4 regions of the Arthrobacter sp. Soil_N43 genome follow, and region 3 is predicted to be linked to each of the others. Evidence: riboswitches for the same ligand, from Rfam matches in the RefSeq annotation. Region 3 holds a riboswitch; each other region holds the start of a gene.

Region 1 (2,193 bases), on a different contig from region 3:
TTAGGCGTTGACCCGCACGAACGTGGAGCCGCCGAGCCAGGAGGCCGGGTGGACGATGGTTTCGTTGACGCCGTTCATGCCACTGCTGATGGCCTGGCCGCCGCCGATGTAGATCCCGACGTGTCCGGCGCGGATCATCAGGTCGCCGGGCTGCGGGGCGGACACCGGCGTGCCGTACTGGTGGAACTGCAGGGGAGCGAGGTCTCCCACCGACTTGCCGACGGAGCGCAGGGCCTGCTCCGCCAGGATGGTGCAGTCCTGCGTGGCACCCAGTTGCGCCCGGGCCGAAGCCACCAGGGCGGCGCCGACGCCGCTGGCGGGAGCTGCAGCCGGCGCGGGCGTGACCGACGAGGATGCGGTGTAGATTCCCATGCCGGACGGTGCTGCTGCCGGAGCGGCCGGAGGGGCTGCCTGTGGCGTTGCCGGGACGGCGGGTGCCTGCGGTACAGCTGCTGGCTGGCCTGGCCCTGGGATCAGGATCTGGTCGCCGGGGTAAATTACCGAGGCCAGCGAGAGGCCGTTCTCTGCGAGTACTGCATCAAGGGCAACGCCGTGGCGTGCCGCGATCGCTCCCAGTGTGTCGCCGGGTGCGACGGTGTGTGATGCTCCTGCCACGCCGGACCCTGCAGCGGGTGCCGGGCTGGGTACGGCCGGGGCCTGGGGTGCGGCCTGTACCTGGGCGCTGGTGGTGCCGGGTGTCTCCGGGGCGTAGGCACCGGCATGTGCGGGTGCCCCCACGCCGAAGAGCAGCCCGGATGCCGCGGCGGCTGCTGCTGCCGGCTTGGCTATGGACGCAGCGTTGGATTTGAGGGAATACGAAAGGCCCTGCAGGGCGATGGACGTCGTGGGGGTGGCGCGGTGGCGCGCTGACATGGACTTACGTGACATGGTGGATTGCCTCTCCCATGCCTGCGGGGTGAGCTGTCGGGTTCGGGTGGGAGGTCACCCGGTCCTGCCTCCGTAAAACGGAGCGCCTGGACTTAACCCCAAGGCCTTGGATGCCAAGGCCGGTAAAGAGGTGGTTCCCCCGTCCCTGCCAGATGTATTTGCGAACGGATCCCGGTCAGCGGCAGGGCTCGGCATTCTGCCCGGGAATGCCCCGCATGGAACCGGGGCACCGGTAAAGGCTAACCCACCCACGCATCAAAGTCACATTTTGGTAACGGCAGCTGTGGCATTGGGCTCTGCCGGCCTGCTCGCGGCAGTGGGACAGGTCGTTGACCAGGCGGCTACCCGACAAGCGTCGCTGCCACCAGCTGACGGTCGACGACGGCGTTATTCCTCCGCCCGCCTTTTAACCACACTGTAGAAAAAAACCCGCAATATTTTATCCATCGTTTTTATTCCCAAATCAATCGCCTCTTGCTATCTTCAGCATGTGTGTTAATCACACAGGACGCGGGGAAGGGGGGAAACCGTTGTGCTGACTACTATCGATCGGGTTGAAGAAAAACATTTTGCTGCTGAAGGGGTGGTAGCACCTGGCGGCTGGTGTTGTTCATGCTGCTGCTGGTGCTGGTTCAACATATTCAGCTGGAGCGTTTTCTAATCCTTTGTCGGCGGGAGTGCGCACACGCGGAATATCCGGGGTCTTGGTGCGCACTCCCGTCTAGTCCGAACCGCGCAGCATGGGGGAGCAATTGAAGGTCATAGGTGAATGCAGGAACCTGGCCAAGTCATATCGGGATCATAAAGCCGTTAGAGATGTTTCATTCCGGGTTCATGCCGGCGAAATTGTGGTCCTGGTAGGCCCGAATGGGTCCGGCAAAACGACGACAATGGAAATGCTGATCGGCCTACGGAAGCCCACGGCGGGCTCGGCCGTGATTGACGGCCTTCATGTCCGCCCGGGAGGCCCGCACCGTTTTGCCGTGGGGGTGCAGTTGCAGCAGTCCGGACTCCCCAACAGGCTCAAGGTCCATGAAGCCCTGCGCGCTGCCGGTTCGCTCTATTCCGCCCCCCGAGACCAATCTGAGCTCCTTGAAGCCGTAGGTCTCACGAACAAGAGATCCGCCTTCGTTGACAGACTTTCCGGAGGCCAGCAGAGACGGCTTGATGTCGCCCTTGCCTGCATCGGCCGGTCTCCGCTGCTGGTGTTGGATGAGCCCACCAGCGGACTCGACCCGGAAGGCAGATCCGAACTGTGGACTCTTCTGAAGTCCCTTGCCAGAGCAGGCCACGGGATCTTGGCCA
Region 2 (2,193 bases), on a different contig from region 3:
CGGCGTGCTGCACATCCCGGACTACTCCGCGGTGTCAGCCTCGGTGGAAGCCGGCCCGGACGGCCGACCCGTCATTTCTTTCTTGCTCTGACGCATTTCGCTCTGGCGCGTTTCTGCACCACTTTCCCGCCTGCAGCAGGGCGCACCGATGCCGAAGGGCCCGGGATCACGGGGATCCAGGGCCCTTCGGAAATTCAAAGCGGTGCAGATATGCGCGGCGAACCGCCTCCGCCACCGCCATGGAGAGCTGGCTGGCGGCTTAGTACCAGTTGTTGGCGTAGTGGAAGTTCAGTGCAGCGCAGGGGGAGCCGTAGCGCTCCTCGATGTAGTCAAGGCCCCAGTTGATCTGCGTGCGGTAGTTGGTGCGGTAGTCAGCTCCGGCACTCGCCATTTTCTCGGCAGGCAGGGACTGCACCACGCCATAGGCTCCGCTGCTGGGGTTCGTCGCGGTGGTGCGCCACTCGGACTCCTTGGTCCAGAGTTTCTTCAGGCATTGCATCTGGTCTGCCGCCCAGCCGTGCGAGGACAGCTTGCTGGCGGCGTAGGCCTGCGCGCCGGCCGGGTCGTCCACTGCTACAGGCGCTGCAGGCTTGGGGGCCGCGGCTTTGGCCGGGGCAACCTTGGCCGGGGCAACAGCCTTTGCGGCGGCCGCAGCCTTGGGCTGCGCGGCAGCGGGCTTGGCAGCCGCGGGCTTTGGGGCGGCCTTCGGAGCAGCCTTGGGCGTCGGCTTGGCCACCGACTGGGGTGCCACCGGGGCAGCCGTCGGGGCAGGCAAAGCGGAGATCAGCGTCTTGTCGAAGTTGAGCTTCTGCCCAGCGTCGGCGGCGGCAGGGGCCGCTTCGGACGTTGCCTGGGGAGTGGCCTGCTCGGCAGCCTGGCCGGCCGCGCCGACGCCGATAAGGACGGCGCAGGCGGTGGCGACAACGGCTGCGCGGCGGCCGAACGACGGGATGTCTGCAGTGAGACGGGCCCAGGCTGATGCGGGCTGTGCGGGTTCGGCGCGGTGGCGTGAAATCTTCTGCCGGGACTTGGGATCGCGATCAGGGCGTGGTTGTACCTTGAAATCAGACATGGTGGATTGCCTCTCAACACCTGCGGAGTTAGCTGTCGGGTTCGGATGAGGTCATCCGGCCGCACGGAAATTCACGTGTCGGCTTCACCCCAAGGGCTGATGCGGATTGCCCGGGACTCTGGTTCCCCCGCCTCTGCCTGGTCAAGCGGAATCCGGGAAGCGGCAGAGCTGGGCGTCCATCCGGATATGCGGCCCAGATGATGGCCGCACGCTATCGACCGTACAGGAGGCCAACGCTTAAGTCACATTTAGGTAACGGACATCACGACGACGGCGCGTCGCCTTGTGCGGCAGGCCGCACGGGCAGGCGTACGGTGAATTCGGTCCGCCCGGGCCGCGACGCCACGGCCACTGTGCCCCCGTGGGCTTCGATGATGGACTGGACGATCGAAAGGCCCAGCCCGCTGGTTCCCTCGGCCGATGCCTGGTCCACTGGACTTCCTCCGGCCGGGACGGCTCCGGCCGGCACCCGGACCGTGCGGGACGCGTCTGCGCGGGCGAAGCGCGCGAAAACCCGGTCCACGAACTCCGGCGGGATGCCCGCGCCGTCGTCAGTCACGGTGATTGCCGCAGTGCCGTCCGCTGCCCTCGCGACTCCGGTGGCCACCGTGGTGCCCGGACCAGTATGCTTGCGCGCATTCGACAGCAGGTTGACCAGCACCTGGTGCAGCTGGGCGGCGTCGCCGCGCACCACCACCGGCTCGTCCGGGAGTTCCAGGTGCCAGGTGCGGTCCGGAGCCATGACTTTTTCATCACTCAGGGTCTCGATCACCAGCTGGGTCAGGTCCACGTCACCGAGTTTGAGCGGTTGGCCCTCGTCGAGCCGGGCGAGCAGCAGCAGATCCTCCACCAGCGTGGTCATCCGCTCGGACTGGCTCTGCACCCGGGCGAGGGACCGCTGGCCGTCCGGGGTGAGGGTCTCGGTCATGCGCATCAGCTCGGTGTACCCGCGGATGGCGGTGAGCGGCGTGCGGAGTTCGTGGGAAGCGTCCGCCACGAACTGGCGGACCTTCATTTCGTTCTCCTGCCGGGCCTCCAGCGCGTTGGACACGTTGTCCAGCATGAGGTTGAGGGCGTACCCCACGCTGCCCACTTCGGTTCCGGGATGGGAGTTCGACGGC
Region 3 (2,193 bases):
CCTGGATCACTTCAAGGCCATCAATGACACCCACGGGCACGCCGCGGGCGACCTGGCGCTCCAGGCCTTCGCCGACGCCTGCCGCGCAACGGTGCGCTCCACGGACCTCGTAGGGAGGTACGGCGGCGAGGAGTTCATCGTGTTTGCTCCCGGCGCGAGCCCCTACTCCGCTGAAATCATCGTCAAAGAAATCAGCCGACGGCTCGCCGAGCGATCGATTCCCGGTGTGCCGAAAATGCCCACCGTCAGCTACGGCATATCTGTCGTGGACGCCGGGGTGCTCAGCCTGGACGAGCCGATTGCCGCCGCTGACGCCGCGCTCTACGAGGCCAAATCCCTCGGGCGGAACCGGGCGGTTTTGGGCTAGCCAGCAAGAAGCCGGTGCCCCGCTGCCCCCAAGGCAGCGGAACACCGGCTTCGGCGTTATCAGGCTTCTGCGCTATTAGGCGCCGGCACGCACGAACGTGACGGGGCCCGTGGCGGTCAGCCAAGACAGCGGGTGAACCACGGTCTCGTTGACGCCGTTCATGCCGCCGCTGAGTACCTTGCCGTTGCCCACGAAGATTCCAACGTGGCCGGACTGGACCACCATGTCACCGGGTTGGGGGGTGGACACGACTTTGCCGTAGTTCATGAACTGCATCGGGGCAAGGTCGCCCACACGGATGCCGGAGGCGCCGAGCGCCTTTTCCACCATCGCGGTGCAGTCCTGGGTGATGCCCACCTGGGCGTAGGCGGCCGAAACCATCGAGGCGTTGACGCCGCCGGCGGCCGCCGCGGGAGCCTTCGCGGGTGCCGGTGCGGACTGCACTGTGATCTTTGGGGCAGGCGCGGCCACGGGCGCCGGGGCCGCAACGGGAGCCTTGGCAGCCACAGGCGCGGCAGCGGCCCGCGGGGCCGCCGGTACAGCCGGCTTTTCGACGACGGGCGCCTCCACCACGGGGGCCGGGGTGGACTTCATAGCGGGACGCTCGAAGGCGATCTTGACGCTGGAGCTGGCGCTCAGGGGAGCCTGTACCTGGCTGGCGGCCTGGGGTGCTGATGCCGGGGCGGCGGCCTTCTGGGCCGGCGCGTTGGCGGCGTTCGCTGCCATGCTGCCGGTGAAGGCGAGTCCGGATGCCGCGAGGATCACGGCGGCCTGGCGTCCCAGTCCTCCGGCGTTGGCCGTGGCGGCACGCGACGCGGAAACGAACGGATTCGAACGGCCAGCCGCTGCGCGGCGGGCACGGGTAAAGCGTGACGACATGAAGGAGCCTCTCCCATGCCTGCGAGGTGAGCTGTCGGATTCGGATGGGAGACACCCGGCCGCGTGCCCTGACCGGAGTCAGGAACTTCGCGGCTTCACCCCAAGGCCCATTTGTGTGGGCCAAAAATTGGTTTCCCCGTCTCTGCCGTGCATGGTCTGTTATCGGATCCCGGGCCACGGCAGAGTTAGGCAATCAGCGCGGGAATGCCCTCCTCGGTGAGGAAGGCACGCTTTCCACGGTACGGGAGCCCGCCTCAAAAGTCACATTAAGGTAACGGAGGCGTGTCGCGGCGCACGGGACGGGATGTTTCTGCATGCCCCTGTCCGCCTTCTACTTCTTCGTCTGGCGGTACCGCTCGATTTGCTTTAGCCGCCGCAGGAGGCTGTCCCGCCGCGGGTGCGGAACGGCGTCGGGCTCCTCGGCGGTGAGGTCGATGTGCTTCGTCCCGTACTGCCAGAGGAGGAGGTCATCGAGCAGCCGGTCCGGGCCGGGGGAGTAGCGGTGGTCCAGGGCCTTGCGGACCTCGGTGATCCTGTTGGCGCTGAGCAGCCCGGCGAGCTGGACTGTCTGGTTCAGGCCGTGGGCCGCCATGAGTTCGGCTGCCCATCCCCAGTCGTCATCCACCTTGCGGTCCACGTGCGGAAGCAGCGTCCGCCAGACGTCGCGGATGCGGTTGGGGGTGAGCGGCGCAGCCCCTTCACCGTCCATATCCCAATAGCCGCGGACCTCCTCATAACGCTCGTGCAGGTCAGCGAAGGCGCTCTCCACGGTTTCCAGCATGGCGGCCGTGGCTGTGAACTGGCGGTCGAAATGCGGAGTCCAGGCCCGCGGATCCTCCGCCTTGAAGCGGATGTCGTGCTCGATCTCGCTCCATGCGTGCGCGAACACCGTGCGGATCTGGCATTCGAAAAAGTAGCTGCCGTTCGGCTGCGCCTCGGGGTTGAAG
Region 4 (2,193 bases), on a different contig from region 3:
AGCCAAGATTGACTTCAGCCGCACCTCCGTGTCGACGGCCGGCGATCCGGACGGCAAGCTCAAGCAGCTCCTGAGCGCCCAGTCCGCCGGGAGCATCAGCCGCGCAGCTTCAATCGGCAGCCTTGGCATGCCGTTGACCACCATGGTCAAGTCCTCGCCCTTCGGATACCGCGTGAGCCCGATCACTGGTGGCGCGGGAGAATTCCACCGCGGCCAGGACTTTGCGGCCCAGTGCGGAACAGAGGTGTTCGCAGCGGCCAGCGGCACGGTCACATTTGCAGGCTGGCACGAGTACGGCGGTGGCAACAGAGTGGTCATCGATCACGGTAACGGCCTCGAAACCACGTACAACCATTTGTCGTCATCAAGCGTCCAGGTTGGCCAGAAGGTCACCCGGGGCGATGCGGTGGCACTTAGCGGGACTACCGGCGCATCCACCGGCTGCCACCTCCACTTTGAGGTGATGGTCAACGGAGAAGTCGTTGATCCCGAAGGCTGGCTCTAAACAAAGCCGATGGTGAGCTCCCACATTCCTGTGACATGCCGTGACCTGAATGTGACATTCGCTTCCAACTGCTGTACCGTCTAAACCGCGTCAACTTTTCCGAAGTTGACGCCCTCGAGTGGATTGCCTAACTCTGCCACCGCTCAAGGTCCGTTCGCATTACATCGTCTGGCAGGGGCGGGGGAACCAATTTTGGTCTTCGCAAGAAGACCTTGGGGTTAAGTCGCAAAGCTTCCCAGGAAGCGGCGTGGCCGGGTGACTCCCATCCGAATCCGACAGCTCACCTCGTAGGCATTGGGAGAGGCTACCTTCGTGTCTTCACGCCACAATCTTGCGCGCCACCGTGCGCAAACGGTTCGTAAGAACCCGCTGGACTCCGTGTCCAAGGCAGTAAGCGCCAATGCAGGCACAGTAGGTCGTCAGGCAGCAGTCATTGCGGCCGCTTCAGGTCTCGTCCTGAGCGTCGGCATGCCGGCCAACGCATCCGATGCCAACATCGGCGTTTCCGCCTCCGCTGAGTCCGGATCCCAGGCGACACAGCTTGCTGTGACCGCCGCGCCCACCGCAACCGTCTCGTTCGAGCGTCCTGCCGTCACCACCGAGGCAGCCCCCGTAATCGAGACCGTCGCTCCGCAGTCGAGCGATGACAGTGCCAGCCCCGAAGCCGCTGTTGAAACCATCGCGACCAAGGCCGGGAAGCTGGTTGATGCTGCAGGCTCGGGTGCAACGTCAGGCCTCGCGGGCATCGCCTACACCGGCATCGGCAGCCCGTACGTCTGGGGTGGCACCACTCCCGGCGGCTGGGACTGCTCCGGCTTCACCCAGTGGGTCTACGCACAGGCGGGCATCAGCATTCCGCGCGTCAACGCGTGGACGGCCATGAAGCCCACCGCGACTCCCGCTCCCGGTGACCTGGTCATGCAGAACGGCGGTGCGCACGTCGGCATCTACGTTGGCAACGGCATGATGATCAGCGCGCTGAATCCCTCGCAGGGCACCATCCTGCACGCAGTGTCCGCCACGGGCACGTCTTCGTTCTACACCCTTCGCTAAGAACACCATTCGAGACGATTCGGCGTACCCCCAAGACGCCGGCGCGTCGCTAAACCGCGGCCTGCTACAGCGGGCTGCGGAACACGAAAGAGAGAAACCATGACTACACGTGCGACCATTGCACGCCACCGCGCCGAGGTCACCAAGACCAACTCGCTGTCCGTCATTGCCAAGGCTGTCGGCGACAACGCCGGCGGCGTGGGCCGTCAGGCTGCTGTTATCGCTGCTGCCTCCGGACTCGTTCTGACCAGCGGCATTGCCGCTAACGCCGCCGAGACCAACGTTCAGCGCGATTCGGCTTCCACGTCCACCCTGGAAGTCCAGTCCCTCGCTTCGGCGCCGATTTCGGCTGCATCAAGCATCGCCATCTCCTACGAGAAGCCGGCCGTCTCCACCACTCCGGCCCCCGTCGTTGAAGCGCCCAAGCCGGTCGTCAACGTCCAGGAAGCCGCGCCCGCCGTCGAGGCTCCGGCCGTGGAAGCCCCTGCGGCTCCGGCAGTCCAGGCCACCGCCGCCGTCGAGGCTGCACCTGCTGCCAACACGTCCTCGGCCAGCGGCAAGGGAGCTTCGATTGCCGCTGCTGCCTACGCCCAGCTGGGTGTTGCACAGGACTGCACCGCACTGGCCACGAACTC

What was found. Region 3 has a riboswitch for cyclic di-AMP ahead of AC3A3W_RS07220 (NlpC/P60 family protein). Riboswitches for the same ligand answer to the same signal wherever they lie in the genome.
Region 1: it holds a riboswitch for cyclic di-AMP, as region 3 does, so the genes downstream of both, AC3A3W_RS04610 (C40 family peptidase) here and AC3A3W_RS07220 (NlpC/P60 family protein) in region 3, are expected to answer to the same signal.
Region 2: it holds a riboswitch for cyclic di-AMP, as region 3 does, so the genes downstream of both, AC3A3W_RS09915 (aggregation-promoting factor C-terminal-like domain-containing protein) here and AC3A3W_RS07220 (NlpC/P60 family protein) in region 3, are expected to answer to the same signal.
Region 4: it holds a riboswitch for cyclic di-AMP, as region 3 does, so the genes downstream of both, AC3A3W_RS11170 (C40 family peptidase) here and AC3A3W_RS07220 (NlpC/P60 family protein) in region 3, are expected to answer to the same signal.

Annotation. Positions count from the first base shown of each region.
Region 1 is NZ_JBDGML010000056.1:1,530-3,722, forward strand. It holds gene AC3A3W_RS04610 (C40 family peptidase) at 1-888, opposite strand; cyclic di-AMP (ydaO/yuaA leader) riboswitch at 894-1,066, opposite strand; gene AC3A3W_RS04615 (ABC transporter ATP-binding protein) at 1,629-2,193, shown strand, end outside.
Region 2 is NZ_JBDGML010000084.1:99,517-101,709, forward strand. It holds gene AC3A3W_RS09910 (HAD-IA family hydrolase) at 1-91, shown strand, start outside; gene AC3A3W_RS09915 (aggregation-promoting factor C-terminal-like domain-containing protein) at 260-1,072, opposite strand; cyclic di-AMP (ydaO/yuaA leader) riboswitch at 1,078-1,240, opposite strand; gene AC3A3W_RS09920 (HAMP domain-containing sensor histidine kinase) at 1,335-2,193, opposite strand, start outside.
Region 3 is NZ_JBDGML010000071.1:31,212-33,404, reverse strand. It holds gene AC3A3W_RS07225 (GGDEF domain-containing protein) at 1-367, shown strand, start outside; gene AC3A3W_RS07220 (NlpC/P60 family protein) at 443-1,246, opposite strand; cyclic di-AMP (ydaO/yuaA leader) riboswitch at 1,255-1,438, opposite strand; gene AC3A3W_RS07215 (GTP pyrophosphokinase) at 1,578-2,193, opposite strand, start outside.
Region 4 is NZ_JBDGML010000092.1:48,138-50,330, forward strand. It holds gene AC3A3W_RS11165 (M23 family metallopeptidase) at 1-505, shown strand, start outside; cyclic di-AMP (ydaO/yuaA leader) riboswitch at 644-813, shown strand; gene AC3A3W_RS11170 (C40 family peptidase) at 884-1,558, shown strand; gene AC3A3W_RS11175 (NlpC/P60 family protein) at 1,658-2,193, shown strand, end outside.